2 regions of the Colwellia sp. Arc7-D genome follow, and region 2 is predicted to be linked to the other one. Evidence: predicted binding sites of a transcription regulator. Region 2 holds the regulator's gene; the other holds the start of a gene.
What was found. The regulator sigma-54, encoded in region 2, starts transcription at its own class of promoters, with help from an activator protein. The targets are predictions, from matches to a motif close to GTTGGCACGNNNNTNGNNT.

Region 1 (8,003 bases), 330 kb from region 2:
TCAGTTAGACTCACATACATTTGAAATAGACTGGGTAACCAATCCAACAAAAGCACTGGAGCAGCTTAACCTTGGAAAGCATGATATTTGCCTGCTTGATTATCAGCTTGGTGCATACAATGGTTTAACGGTATTAGAAAAAGCATCAAAAGCCGGCTGTTCTACACCTATAATAATGTTAACAGGCCAATCAGACGAGACGCTTGATCAGTCTGCGTTAGCTGCTGGCGCTGTTGATTATCTCGTTAAGGGTGAAATTACCACCTCAAGATTTGCTCGTGCTATTAGGTATGCCCTGGCTCGACAAGAAATTGAAAATGAACGGGTTGAGCGTATAAACGCCGAAATGCAAAATCAATCAAAAGATAGGTTTCTCGCACACTTAAGTCATGAACTTCGAACACCATTAACCTCAATACTCGGCTATACCGAAATATTATTAAACAGTAATAAAGCACCAAATGCTGAAACTGAACTCAATATTATATTCAATAATGGCAAACACTTATTAGGCTTGTTAAACAATGTCCTGGATTTATCAAAAATTGCCGTTGGTAAACTCGAATACAACTTTTCAACCATTAACTTAGACAGTTTCATCGCAGATATATTTTGCTTAATGCAAGTGCATGCTACAGATCAAAACCTTAAATTAGTAATGCACGCGCGCACCCCATTACCTTTAGAAATATATTCCGATCCTGTACGCCTTCGCCAAGTAATAATTAACTTACTTCATAACGGCATTAAATTTACCGAAAAAGGTCAAGTTTCGTTAAGTGTTTGGACTGAGCTAATCAATGAAAAAGAAATGCTGAAATTTTCAGTCGTAGACACAGGCCAAGGTATTCCAGAGAATATGTTAGGCAATATATTTAAGCCCTTTGAGCAAGTTGAAGATTTTATATCAAGAAAAGAACAAGGTGCAGGTTTAGGTTTATCAATTTGTACTGAATTAATTCAGCATATGGGCGGTTCAATCAACGTTCAATCTGTTGTAAATCAAGGTAGCGAATTTACATTTTCCATCGATCCTGGCGATATTGTTAATCAAGAACGAGTGCTACTGGCTTTTGAGCAAGAACATTCAACCCATGAATTTTTAACACTCACGCCATTACAAGGGCAGGTATTAGTCGTTGATGATATGGATGATATCAGACGATTAATTGGTCATATTTGTCAATCGTTTGGCCTCAATGTTAGTTATGCATCCAACGGCTTACAAGCAATAGAAGAATGTGAATTAGCTCGTGAAAAAGGTCATAGTTTTGATCTTGTTTTAATGGATATTCACATGCCAACATTAGACGGCAAACGAGCGATTCAAAAATTAAGAGCGTTAGATTTTAACAACCCTATTGTTGCTGTTACTGCTGCCACCATGAAAGGTGTAAAACAAGAGTTACTAGCACTTGGCTTTAATCATATTGTTGCCAAGCCAATAGACAAACACGAGCTATACCAAAGCTTAGCTAACTATCTCATGGTAGAAAACCAACCAAACTCAAATATATTGCAAGCCAGTGCACAGCGAATTTTAGTGGTTGAAGACGATGAAGACGCCGCTGATGTAACCGTACTATTACTTGAATCTCTAGGTGTTGAAGCAGTAAAAGCACAAACAGCTCAAATATGCCAAGACCTACTGCACAACGAAAGTAACTGGACGACAGTATTACTTGATCTGCATCTACCAGATGCCAACGGTCTCGATTTAGCTCAATCAATTAAACACACTTACCCAGATATAACACTAATATTAGTGAGTGGCGCAACAGTACCTGAACAGGCATTGAAACAGGCAGGTATTAATAAAGCGATATTAAAACCCATTAATCTTGATATTTTAAAAGCCCTGATCTAAAAGTCCTTAAATAGCTGCGTAATTAAGGGCTTCTAGACCTTAACAACCCTAAAATAATTACCTACCTACGTGTAAATGTTTCTAACACGCTAAACTCAGTACAATTCACAAAACAACAAAAGTCTTATTAAACAGCACTTTAATGTTATTAAAATATTGGTACGTATCTCGCTTATATAAAATCAATTAACTTCAGCGGGTGTAATACCCTCTTACATATCGAATTACTGTTCTCTAAAGTTGCCTAAGTAAGGCGGTTTTAAAAACCTCACTAAGTGATCTATTCATTAAGTTTGTGAGTATTAGTAATCGATTAAACGATGAATAAAACGAGGTACTTCTATGGATATTTTTGCCGCACTGAGCAGTGATCATGAAAAACAAAGATTGTTAATGAAAGCGTTAGTTGACACTACCGGTGATTCAGCTAGTAGACGCGACTTTTTTGTTGATTTAAAGCATCAACTCAAACAGCACTCTATTGCCGAAGAACGTCACTTTTACATGCCATTGATGAAGCTCGATAGCACAATAGAACTCGCTCGACATGCTATTGCTGAACATCATGATATCGACGAATTTATTGCAAAGTTAGAAACAACAGATATGGATTCACCCGTTTGGTTGAAAACCATGAAAGCATTACAACACAAAGTGCTCCATCACTTGGCTGAGGAAGAAAGAGAGTTTTTTCAACAGGCCGGTAAAAACTTAAGCGCTAGCCAAAAAACAGAGTTAGCTGTTCAATATCAAGCAGAGATGTCAAATTGATTAAAAAATTTACCTATAACTTCAACTCAACACTAATGCTGAGTTGGAAAAAAATATTACTAATAAGTGCGACTTTGCTTATTAGCTTTGGTATCAGTGCTGAAACCAAAGCTAATGATTTAGAGCTTACGTCAATTTTCGACCAACGTTCCGAGGCTGTAGGTGAAGCCATTGATAATCCATTTGCATTTTCACAACATAGGCTAAATTATATATTGCCTTTCTCTTATGTCAGTGATCCAAATACCCTCAGCGCTAGCGGTTTAAGTACTGAAAACGTTGACAACATAGAAGCAAAATATCAAATCAGCGTTAAGTTACCGTTATACCAAGTAGAAAATAGCACCTCTGGCTTATACATGGCTTTTACAGCGGTTTCATATTGGCAAGTTTACAATGGTGAAGCTTCAAAACCCTTTAGAGAAACTAATTATGAACCCGAATTATTTTATTCGTGGAGAAATGAGCTCACTTTCGCGGGTTTTAAATTCAACCAAATTCGGTTTGGATTAAGCCATCAATCTAATGGTCAAAGTGGTTTACGATCACGAAGCTGGAATAGATTATTTGCATCAGCAATGTTCAGTGATGCAGATTCCTTTTACCACATAAAAGCTTGGTATCGAATTAAGGAAGATGAAAAAGATGATCCCTTCGACTCAACTGGTGATGACAACCCAGATATAACCACATTTATGGGCCATACAGAGTTCGGTTACGGCACTACGCTTGGCGACTTCAATGTCATGGCGTTAATGAGAAACAACCTAAAAACCAGTAATAATAAAGGCAGTATTGAACTTAACCTTTCTTACCCAATAAGTGAAAGGTATGAGCTTTTAATGCAATATTTTAATGGCTATGGCGATTCGTTAGTCGATTATAATCGTCATCAACAACGCATTGGCTTCGGTGTTCAACTAAAGTTTATTTAAGCAAAGTTAATCTAATTTATTAGCCCAACTTAACCAGCGATCGAAAATAGGAGTCATTGCATGTTTATCGTGAAATATTATCTTATTGGCGCCATTTTGGCATTTTTAGCACTTTTATTAACGAGCACACTCTACTTTAAAGTTATTTTTGCTTGGGTTGGCCTGTCTTTATCGCTAGTTAGCTTAGCTTATATTTTCGATTTACCTTGGATTTTCAGAAAAAAAAGTAATGGCAGCATACCTTTCTATATTCGTTGGATTTTTATTCCTTTTTTATTAGGCACACAACTGTATAACGCATGGGCGAGAAAATATGACAAAGTACCTGCCATTCAAGAAATTGAGAAAAACCTGTTTTTGGCATGCCGACTTTTTCCGTCAGATATTCCTTATTTAAGAAAACAAGGTGTCAGTGCAATACTGGACGTTACTGCCGAGTTCGATGGTTTAGATTGGACAGCCGAGAATGAAGAATTAGCTTATTATAATTTACCTGTATTAGATCACAAAAGTCCTAAGTCAGAAGAGTTACTTAAAGCGGTTCATTGGGTAGACAACCATATTTCAAATGCTAATGGCGTAGTTATACATTGTGCTTTGGGTCGTGGTAGATCAGTTTTGGTGATGGCAGCTTATTTATTAAGTAAAAATAAATCGCTCAACGTTGCTCAAGCATTAGAAAAAATAACAGGAATACGCTCGACTGCAGGGTTGAATAAGGCGCAGCTGCGAGCATTAGTACAGTTTAATAAAGATAACTTATTCACAAAACAAAATAATATCTGGATAATCGCCAACCCAGTATCTGGCGGTGGTAAATGGCTGGAAAATAAAGCCGAAGTGATTCAACGATTATCCCCCTATTTTGTTTGCAATATTTTAGAAACAACCAAAGAAATTTCTGCTAAAACGTTAACCCAACAAGCGATTAAAAACGGGGCCAATACTATTATTGCCAGCGGTGGTGATGGCACATTAACTGAAGTAGCAACAGAATTAGTAGAAACAGATATAACCATGGGGATTTTACCTATGGGTACAGCGAACGCACTTGCACATGTACTTTTTGGCATCAGCTCAAAATTTATTCCGCTTAGCACAGCATGCGACGTTATTATTGCGGGTCAAAAAACTAAAATTGATAGTGCTAAATGCAACGAAAACTTAATGCTACTGCTTGCAGGTTTAGGTTTTGAAAACAAGATGATCACTGGTGCTAATCGAGAAGAGAAAAATAACGGTGGTCAATTCGCATACCTACAAGCATTTTTCCAAGCAGTAAACAGCAATGAAGTATTAGCCCTGAAAATAAAAATAGATGATCACCCTGAACAATCTGTCGATACAACGAGTTTAGTTATCGCCAATGCCGCACCATTCACCACGATATTAGCGCAAGGCAGAGGTGCACCGAATATTAAAGATGGTTTACTCGATGTTACTTGGATATCACCTCAACAAGACATGACTGATAATGTACTAAGTTTAGCTGAATTAGCTTGGTCTGGCCTTACCGAGCAATCACAGCCCGTTCAAAGTGAACATAACTATGCTAAGAAAATTGTTATCACTGCAGATCATGAACTTGAATATGTTATTGATGGAGAAGTATTTTCAACGAATCGTTTACATATAGAGGTTATGCCAAAATCGTTAAATATCTTAAGTAATGACGAATAAAGTTAGCATTACTCTTAATTTAATAAGGCTATAAAGTAATTAACCACAAAATTGCAGGCTTAACAATTTACCCTGTAAAAGTTACATGGCTTCTTTACCTAATCGATCAACACAAAAAATTAACATATCAATATCAGTAGCTTATGGATTGGCATAAGTCTTGATTATCTTTAATGACATCTTAATAACCACGGCATATAAAGAGGCTAACAATGAACAGCATAATTATCCCAATTGATTCTGATGATGATGACATTCAATAAAGAGTTGAATTTACATAAAAATACTAAAAGCACACGCTAAGAAAATTAAGGAAAACAATGAAATTAATTGAGTTAGATAAATTCTGGCCACTCATCAACGAAAAGCTTCAACTATGGTTAGAGGCAGGTATTCAGCACCTGCCAAATATGGTTGTGGCAGTTTTCATCGCGATTATATTTTCCATTATCGCCAGAATTGTCGGAAATGTTACTCGAAAGGTATTAAGAAAGGCCCTCGACTCCAAACAAATAGCTGACTTGCTATCATCGATTATTAAAGTTGTTGTGCTACTTTCAGGCATATTTGTGGCATTAGATTTTCTTGGTTTACAAGGCACAGTTACCTCATTATTAGCCGGTGCGGGTATTATTGGTTTAGCCATAGGTTTTGCCTTTCAAGATATGACCGAGAACTTGATTGCTGGTATTGCTATGGGTATTAGAAAACCATTTCAAATCGGTGACATTGTAAAAACAGAAGAAATTTTTGGTACCGTTAAAACCATCAATTTACGCAATACATTGGTTGAAACCTTTTTCGGACAGCTGGAAGTGATTCCAAACAAAATACTCTTTAGAAATGTGCTAACCAATTACAGCATTAATGGCATAAGACGTATTGAAGTACCTGTAGGTATATCTTACGCGGATGATCCTGAAGTGGCCGCTGAGGTTATTGTAGAAGCACTCAATGAGTGTGACTTTATTATCAAACAAGATGAAACGGCAGTTTTTGCAGAAAGCTTTGCAGACAGTAGTATTAATTTATTAGTTTGGTTTTGGATAGATTATCCAGGCGAAACCGGGTTTATGAAAGCAAGACATGAAGCGATAGTAAAAATAAAATCATCGCTCGAACAAGCTGACATATTAATACCATTCCCAATAAGAACGTTAGATTTTGGTGCTAAAGGTGGTGAAAAATTAAATACCATGTTGAGCCAAAAGGCGGATAAAAATGGTGATGATAAAGCGAGTTCAAAAAAATGCTGTAATAGCTCAACTACTAACGAAATTGACAGCAAAAATGCTTAATTGAGCCATACTCAATTAAATAACAAAAATGCACAATTTAATATTTTTAATCACAATAAGCTAACAACCTAAAAGGAAAGCAAAATGAAAGCAAAAACATACTATGCACACATAAAATCTATCTTAACGGTATTGTTGCTGAGCAGCGCTTTAGGTGCTTGTGCCACAATAGAAGGTGCCGGACAAGATATAGAAAGTGCAGGTGAAGCAGTACAAGATGCTGCTGATGGTTAATACCTTATTTGCACGAAAATAATTAACTATATTAAGCGTCACTTAACCACTGGCGCTTTTAATTATTTGAGTCAACTTAAACCAATTTATCTGAAACTTTTTGATATAAATTTAGGTCTATATTATTCGATTGTTTAACTGCTAGTTTTTCTAACCATGTGATCGCGTTAAGTAACTCTGCCGTACAATCCGATGACCTGATATATCTGTAGTAATTCACCCAAGGAAATTTAATATGAATGATAAAAAAACCGCTAGTGGAAAATGCCCTGTGATGCACGGTGGAGCGACAGAAAGCTCAATGACAAATATGCAATGGTGGCCAAAAGCGTTAAATCTCGACATTCTTCATCAGCATGATAGTAAAACTAATCCAATGGCCCCAGATTTTAATTATCGCGAAACAGTGAAAAACCTCGATATAGCGGCTCTAAACAAAGATTTGCACGAATTAATGACTGATAGCCAAGATTGGTGGCCTGCTGACTGGGGACATTATGGTGGTTTAATGATTCGTATGACTTGGCATGCTGCAGGTACATATCGTATCGCTGATGGCCGAGGTGGTGCAGCAACCGGAAATCAACGATTTACTCCGATAAACTCTTGGCCTGACAATGCAAATTTAGATAAAGCACGTCGCTTACTTTGGCCGATCAAAAAGAAATACGGTAACCAACTTAGCTGGGCAGATTTAATTACTTATGCCGGTACTATCGCTTACCAATCTATGGGTTTAAAAACCTTTGGTTTCGCATTTGGTCGTGAAGATATTTGGCATCCAGAAAAAGATACTTACTGGGGTGCAGAAAAAGAATGGCTTGCGCCAAGTGACAGTGAGAATAGCCGTTATTCAGGCGAACGTGATTTAGAAAACCCACTAGCCTCAGTAATGATGGGATTGATCTACGTCAACCCTGAAGGTGTAGATGGCAATCCAGATCCTTTAAAAACAGCCCATGATATACGCGTTACTTTTGAGCGTATGGCAATGAACGATGAAGAAACGGTTGCACTAACTGCGGGTGGTCATACGGTAGGTAAATGTCACGGTAATGGTGATGCATCAAAACTTGGCAGAGAACCAGAGGCCGCCGACATTTCTGAACAAGGCACGGGCTGGAACAACAAAGCCGAGCGCGGTATTGGCCGCGACACAGTAACAAGTGGTATTGAAGGTGCTTGGACAACAAACCCTACCCAATGGGATAACGGTTA
Region 2 (8,003 bases):
AACTAAAATTTCAGACATATTAGTTGAGATAACACCAGGTTAATGATTGCTTATATAATGGAATTCTAACGCAGCGCAACACGTCAGTCATTACAAATTAGTAAATATTTAGTAGGAAAAGAGTAAGTAAAAGTATGTAAATGTAACCAAGCCGAGTAAATGTGCTTGTGTGCATTACTTTATATGACAAACTACCGTGAGTAATTTGAGCTAAATCTGCAATTCAAAATCAACCAATGTATTTTCACAAATTTATGTTCAATCAGCGTGCCAATAATATCAGAAAACGTTTATAATGCCCGCTGCGCAATATAATGACGCCAAATCAGTATTAATTGGCTGTCATCAGTTATCATCAATGGTTTATTATTCAAGCGTAAAGCATACATGCAAAAAATGAGTTAGCTGGTTTTTTACAGCATATTAGACATTAAGCAATACCGACGCGAAGTGATAATAGCTAAGCCGCCGTAGAGATTTGATTCATTATTTTAATTGATATTATTTCATCATCAAAAATTATTTTTACCCAAACAGGAGTTTTGAATGTTAATTCAAATTTTGATCTTATTACTTTCACTAATCATTTTAGTGTGGAGTGCAGACAAATTTGTATTTGGTGCTTCGGCATTAGCACGCAACCTTGGTATTTCTCCAATGATTATTGGTTTAACTATCGTTGCTATGGGCTCTTCAGCTCCTGAAATGATGATCGCTGCAACGGCCTCTTTGCAAGGAAATCCTGATACCGCCATTGGTAACGCGATAGGTTCAAATATTACCAATATTGCTTTAGTTCTTGGCTTAACTGCACTGTTTAACCCATTGACTGTCTCATCGTCCACGATCAAACGTGAAATACCTCTCATTTTAATTATTACGGCTATAGCAACATACATGCTAGCTAATAGTAACTTTAGTTTTAATGAAGGTTTAATTCTAATTATTGGCTTTGTACTCTACATTGCGACCTTACTCTTCGTGACATTAAAGCGCTCAAAAGAAAACCCTATTGACGACAAAATGGTAATAGAAGCAGAGCAAGAAGTACCTGATGGTGTGAGTACCAAGCACTCGGTTATATGGCTTATTGTGGGTATGATTTTACTGCCGTTAAGTGCCAGCTTCTTAGTAGACTCTTCTATTTTTATAGCGAAAGCCTTTGGTATTAGCGACCTTGTTATTGGCTTAACAGTAATAGCCATTGGTACCAGCCTACCTGAACTAGCAGCCAGTATTATGAGTATTATTAAAAAAGAAGATGATCTAGCCCTTGGTAATATTATTGGCTCAAATATATTTAATATATTAGCTGTGTTGTCGCTTGCGGGATTAATTTCTCCAGGCAATATTGATAACGCCGCTGCCGTGCGCGACGCTCCATTTATGCTAGCAACCACCTTCTTATTATTTATACTTTGTTTTAGTCGTGGTGGAAAGTTTCGCATCACGCGCGCGAAAGGGTTACTATTATTAGCCGTCTTTATTGGTTATCAAGTGTTACTTTTTAGTCAAATCAACGCTTAAAAATTGGTCTTTAGTCATGAAAAACTTTAAACAATTAGCACTGAATGTAATTCATATTGAGCAACAAGCTATTGCTGAGTTAACGCAATTTATCGACGACGACTTTGCACAGGCTTGTGAGCTAATGTTTAATTGTCGAGGTCGTGTTATCGTCATTGGCATGGGAAAATCTGGTCACATTGGTGGTAAAATTGCGGCTACTTTAGCCAGTACAGGTACACCTTCATTTTTTGTTCATCCCGGTGAAGCAAGTCATGGTGATCTTGGCATGGTCACCATTGATGATGTCGTATTAACCATTTCTAACTCAGGTGAAACGGGTGAAGTATTGGCCATTATTCCTGTTCTTAAGCGTATTGGCGCCAAAATAATTGCCATGACCGGCAAGCCCGACTCTACACTTGCTAAACTTGCCGATACCCATGTCTGTGTAAAAGTATCACAAGAAGCTTGTCCGTTAGGGCTAGCACCAACATCAAGCACAACAGCCACTTTAGTTATGGGTGACGCTTTAGCCGTTGCTTTACTTAACGCGCGTGGTTTTACCGCCGACGACTTTGCTTTATCGCATCCCGGTGGTAGCCTTGGTAAAAGATTATTATTACGCTTAGCCGACATAATGCACAAAGATGAACGACTCCCAACGGTGACACAAAGTGCTAAAATAAAAGATGCCTTAGTTGAGATGTCGTTAAAAGGCTTAGGCATGACGGCTGTGGTTGACAGTGACAACATACTTGTCGGTCTTTTTACTGATGGTGATTTACGTCGTATTTTAGATGCTGAAATTAATATTCATCAAGATAGCATCACCAGTGTAATGACAAAAAATCCACTGGTAGCTAAACAAGACATGTTAGCGGCAGAAGCATTAAAAATTATGGAAGACAAAAAAATTAATGGCTTAATTATCGTCAACGATGATAATCAGCCTATTGGCGCGATGAATATGCATGACTTATTGAAATCAGGAGTGCTATAAATTGGACAGTTTATACGGAAAAGTTTCGCCAAGTGTTTGGCAAAAAGCACAAAAGATCAAACTCTTTGTTTGTGATATTGACGGCGTTTTTTCTGATGGCCGTATTTATTTAGGTAACAATGGTGAAGAATTAAAAGCCTTTCATACCAAAGATGGATATGGCATCAAAGCGCTAGGAGCTAGTGGTGTTGATGTTGGTGTAATTACAGGCAGAAAATCCAATATCGTACAAACTCGTATGACCGCATTAAACGTAAAACATATAGTGCAAGGCGAAGAAAACAAACTGCCAGCGTTGAAAGCAATGCTCGCTTCATTAAAGTTAAAGCCAGAACAAGTGGCTTACATCGGCGATGATATGCCTGACTTCGATTGTCTAAACTATGTTGGTTTTAGCATTGCAGTAAATGATGCACATCCCGCCATTTTAAACTTGTGTGACTACATAACTTATACCCGCGGTGGTTTTGGTGCGGTACGAGAAACCTGCGATCTTATTATGCAAAGTCAACAGACTTTAGCTAATGCGTCAGGTGCAAGTATATGAATCGCATAACTATTGCGACAATAGCACTTTTTTTACTCGCCTTAACAACCTATGGCATACTCGAATGGTTTGGTGCAGAAAAACAAACCAGCAATATTCTCGAAAGTGCCAATCAGCCAGAATTTATTGCTGAAAACCTCAACAGTGATGTTTACAAATCAACAGGCCCATTATCCTATAATGTTGAAGCCCAACGAATGGAACATTATGCTCAATTAGAGGTCACACACTTTGAATACCCACGTTACACCTTGTACCCAAAAAACAATAAACCGACTTGGCAAATAACCGCCAATGAAGGCACGCTATATAATAATAATCGTGTAAAATTAAAAAATCGCGTACGTTTAATCGCCACTGATGAAGAAAGTTTAATACAGGAAGTACACGGAAAAAATCTAGAAATGGACTTAAAAACAAATATTATCAGCTCAGAGCAAACAATCTTAATATTAGGTAAAGGATTTACTATGTATGGCTCAGGATTAATTGTAGACTTAAACACAACACAGATGACATTGACTGAACATGTACAAACCATTTATAAAAAAATTAAAAAATAACCTTATTTATTTTTCTGCATTTGCATTATTAATGCCGACAGTAAATGCTGAAAAATTCGATGTTGACCAAGAAATTAAAATTTCTTCTTCACGCCAAGCAGCTGATCTGAAAAATAAAATATTCAGTTATATTGATAATGTCATTATCTCTCAAGGTTCACTGACAATTAATGCAGAACTCGTACAGGTGATAACTCAAGATAAAAGCAATAATAAAATTTATATTGCAAAAGGTTCTCCTGCGACATTTGAGCAAACGCTGCAAGATGGTAGCCCTATCAATTTACAAGCCAATGAAATTCGTTATGAACCTGATTTGAATACGGTTGTTATTTCAGGTAATGCTTTGCTACGCCAAGAAGGTAGTGAAGTAAGTGGCAGTAAAATTACCTATAACTTCGAGACTGAATATGTCAATGCCGAAAGCTTAGAAAATGCTAAGGTTGAAACAGTATTGCAGCCAAAAAATAAAACTGAATTGCCAAAAAAATCTAAGGACAAGCAAGAGTAAATGTCTACTTCAACATTATCAGCCATTGGCCTTGCAAAAGCCTACAAAGGCAGAAAAGTCGTTAAAAACGTTAGCATGAAGGTTTCTGCTGGACAAATTGTTGGCTTATTAGGACCAAATGGCGCAGGTAAAACCACTTCGTTTTACATGATCGTTGGCTTAGTTAATAACGACAGTGGCTCAATTATTTTAAATGACGAAGATTTAACCTTATTGCCTATGCATGAACGTGCCCGCAAAGGTATTGGTTATCTACCTCAAGAAGCTTCAATTTTTCGTAAACTAACGGTTTATGACAACATAATGGCTATTTTACAAACCCGTAAAACGCTAACCGACGTTGAAAGAGAAGAAAAACTTGAGCATTTATTAGAAGAATTTAACATTGGTCATATCAAAGACAACCTCGGCATGAGCCTTTCTGGTGGTGAACGTCGACGAGTTGAAATAGCGCGAGCTTTAGCTGCAGATCCTAAATTTATTCTCCTTGATGAACCTTTTGCTGGTGTTGATCCAATTTCGGTAGGTGATATAAAAAAAATTATCCTACACTTAAAAGAACGTGGCATAGGTATCTTAATTACCGACCATAATGTACGTGAAACCCTCGATGTCTGTGAGCATGCCTATATTGTTAGTCACGGCGAGCTTATTGCCGAAGGTAACTCTACTGAAATACTTGCAAATCAACACGTAAGAGATGTATACCTTGGTGAACAATTCACGCTATAGTGAATAACAGACTTACTCGGTAACATACTAATGTACTTGAACAGGGAAAAGAAAACGTAAATGCGTCCTACTCTGCAACTCCGTATCGGACAACAATTAACGATGACCCCGCAATTGCAGCAGGCTATCAAGCTGTTGCAATTATCGACCTTGGATTTACAACAAGAAATTCAAGAAGCTCTTGAAAGTAACCCTTTACTTGAAGTTGATGAATCTCCCGACAACAATTCAGAAAACACCCCTGACAATTTAGAAGAAGCATACTCCGCTGGTATTGGCGATAGCGTAGAAATATCCTCAGATGGCAGCGAAGATTCTGTACCGACTATTGATGAAATAAGCTCATCAGAAGGCCTAGCAAAAACTGACATACCCGAAGAATTAAATAGTGATACAACCTGGGATGACAACTTTAGTGCCAGTGCGAGCAGTGGCGGTGTTGGTCATGCATCAGAAGATTATACCTATCAGGGTGAAACAAAAGACTCCTTACAAGACCATCTTATTTGGCAAATGGAACTAACACCATTTAGCGATACCGATAGAACAATTGCTATCGCTATTATTGAAGCTATAGATGATGCCGGCTACCTAACAGTTTCTGCAGACGAGATATTAGAAAGCGTAGGCATTGATGGTGTTGAACTTGATGAAATTGAAGTAGTGCTTAAACGGATTAACGTTTTTGATCCGGTGGGCGTAGCGGCTCGTTCAATTCCAGAGTGTTTACTTATTCAGCTCAACCAATTTTCAAAAGATACGCCTTGGCTCGCTGAAAGTAAGTTAGCGGTAACCGAGCATATCGAATTATTGGGTAATCGCGATTATCGCCAATTGATGCGAAAGTTACGCATTAAAGAAGACCAATTACGTGAAGTTATTCGCTTAATACAATCATTAGACCCTCGCCCGGGCGATAGTGTTATCAAGAGTGAAGAACAGTATGTTATTCCTGACGTGTCGGTTGAAAAGAAAAATGGTCGCTGGACTGTAGAGCTAAACCCAGACACAGCACCTAAGTTATCGGTAAATCAACAATATGCTGCCATGTCTCGCTCGATGAAATCATCAGCAGACAGTCAATTTATTCGCTCGAACTTGCAAGAAGCTAAATGGTTTATCAAAAGCCTTGAAAGCAGGAACGATACCTTGTTAAAAGTGTCCAATTGTATTGTACAGCGCCAGCAGGGTTTCTTTGAACATGGCCCTGAAGCTATGCGACCTATGGTTTTAAATGATATTGCCGAAGCGGTAGATATGCACGAATCGACTATTTCTCGTGTTACTACACAAAAGTATATGCATACACCCAGAGGCATTTTTGAGCTTAAATACTTCTTCTCTAGCCATGTAAGTACTGAAAATGGTGGTGAATGCTCATCAACCGCTATTCGTGAGTTAATTAAAAAACTTGTTGCCGCCGAAATACCCGCAAAGCCATTAAGCGACAGTAAAATCGCCGATATCTTGGCCGAACAAGGCATTAAAGTAGCAAGACGCACTATTGCCAAGTATCGAGAGTCACTCTCTATACCGCCGTCAAATCAACGTAAAAGCCTATTGTAGGCAACCTTAATCACCAAAAAAGAGGAATGAAGCTTATGCAAATTAATCTTACTGGACACCATGTCGATGTTACCGACTCATTACGTGATTATGTTAATGCTAAATTTGAAAAAATAGAGCGCCACTTTGAACACATTAATAATGTACATGTGGTACTAACGGTTGAAAAATTGAACCAGATCGCTGAATCTACTGTGCATTTAACGGGCTCGGAGGTTCACGCTAAGGCTGAACATAACGATATGTATGCATCAATTGATGCATTAATTGATAAATTAGATCGCCAAATTTTGAAATACAAAGGCAAAATCAACAAGCATTAGCGCCAAGTCGCTTTAGGTTTTATAAGTTTATGAAGTTGCAAGATATCCTAACCCCGGAATGCACTATTTGTGCAGCACCGGGTTCCAGTAAAAAACGTATTCTAGAATACTTAAGTAGTCTGGCCGCTGAAAAATTGGTTGAACACGATACTTTTCAGCTACTAGAAAGCCTAGTTAAGCGCGAAAGAATGGGTTCTACCGGCATAGGAAATGGCATAGCGATACCGCATGGACGTTTAGATAATTCTACCCAACCCATTGCGGTGGTTATTACCACAGAAGAGCCGATAGATTTTGATGCGATAGATAATCGTCCTGTGGACATTTTTATTGCTTTATTTGTGCCCGAAAATGAATGCCAAAATCACCTGTGTACATTACAAAGTATCGCAAAAATTTTTCGTGAAAAACAATTTTGCAAACAAGTGCGTAAATGCCAAAGTAACCAAGAGCTGTTTCAGCTAATCCAACAGGCGAGTTAAGTCCCCATGAAGTTAATTATAGTCAGTGGTCGTTCAGGATCAGGTAAAAGTGTTGCATTACGCGTATTAGAAGATCTGGGCTACTATTGTGTAGATAATATACCGGTTAATTTGTTACCCGCTTTAATTCATACCGTCATTAATGATTATGAAAATGTTGCCGTCAGCCTAGATGTTCGAAACCTACCTGCTGACCCTAACGATGTACCCGAAATTATAGAATACTTACCTAATGCCGTAGAGCTAAGTTTACTTTATTTAGATGCCGACGATAGTGACCTAATCCGTCGTTTCAGCGAGACACGACGCTTACATCCGCTAATTAGACAAAATATAGCCTTAGACCAAGCCATAGCCTTAGAAAAAAAGCTTCTTGAACCTATCGCAAGTCGTGCACATTTATATATTAACACTAGCCAGCTATCACCACATCAGCTAGCCGACTTAGTTAGAGAGCGTATACTAGGTAAAAAATCGGGTTCTATGGTGGTTGTTTTTGAATCTTTTGGCTTTAAACATGGCGTACCACAAGATGCAGACTATGTATTTGATGCGCGATTTTTACCTAACCCATTTTGGGATAAAGAACTTAAGGGCTTCACCGGATTAGATAAACCTGTGCAAGATTTCCTTGCTAGCCAACCTATTGTGACAAAGTTTATTTGGCAAATAAATAGCTTCATGATGACCTGGTTACCGCATCTAGAACGAAATAATCGCAGTTATATTACTATAGCGGTTGGTTGTACCGGCGGTATGCATCGCTCTGT

Region 1: the regulator sigma-54 is predicted to act here: its motif matches at 2,023-2,041, upstream of DBO93_RS18340 (hemerythrin domain-containing protein).

Annotation. Positions count from the first base shown of each region.
Region 1 covers NZ_CP028924.1:4,217,791-4,225,793, forward strand. Annotated here, with positions in the region: gene DBO93_RS18335 (response regulator) at 1-1,867, shown strand, start outside; gene DBO93_RS18340 (hemerythrin domain-containing protein) at 2,210-2,638, shown strand; gene DBO93_RS18345 (phospholipase A) at 2,635-3,573, shown strand; gene DBO93_RS18350 (diacylglycerol kinase family protein) at 3,634-5,253, shown strand; gene DBO93_RS18355 (mechanosensitive ion channel family protein) at 5,574-6,551, shown strand; gene DBO93_RS18360 (entericidin A/B family lipoprotein) at 6,636-6,785, shown strand; gene katG (catalase/peroxidase HPI) at 7,021-8,003, shown strand, end outside.
Region 2 covers NZ_CP028924.1:3,888,028-3,896,030, forward strand. Annotated here, with positions in the region: gene mlaF (phospholipid ABC transporter ATP-binding protein MlaF) at 1-18, opposite strand, end outside; gene DBO93_RS16845 (calcium/sodium antiporter) at 547-1,527, shown strand; gene DBO93_RS16850 (KpsF/GutQ family sugar-phosphate isomerase) at 1,544-2,509, shown strand; gene kdsC (3-deoxy-manno-octulosonate-8-phosphatase KdsC) at 2,511-3,056, shown strand; gene lptC (LPS export ABC transporter periplasmic protein LptC) at 3,053-3,619, shown strand; gene lptA (lipopolysaccharide transport periplasmic protein LptA) at 3,651-4,130, shown strand; gene lptB (LPS export ABC transporter ATP-binding protein) at 4,131-4,862, shown strand; gene DBO93_RS16875 (RNA polymerase factor sigma-54) at 4,923-6,428, shown strand; gene hpf (ribosome hibernation promoting factor) at 6,464-6,751, shown strand; gene ptsN (PTS IIA-like nitrogen regulatory protein PtsN) at 6,781-7,233, shown strand; gene rapZ (RNase adapter RapZ) at 7,240-8,003, shown strand, end outside.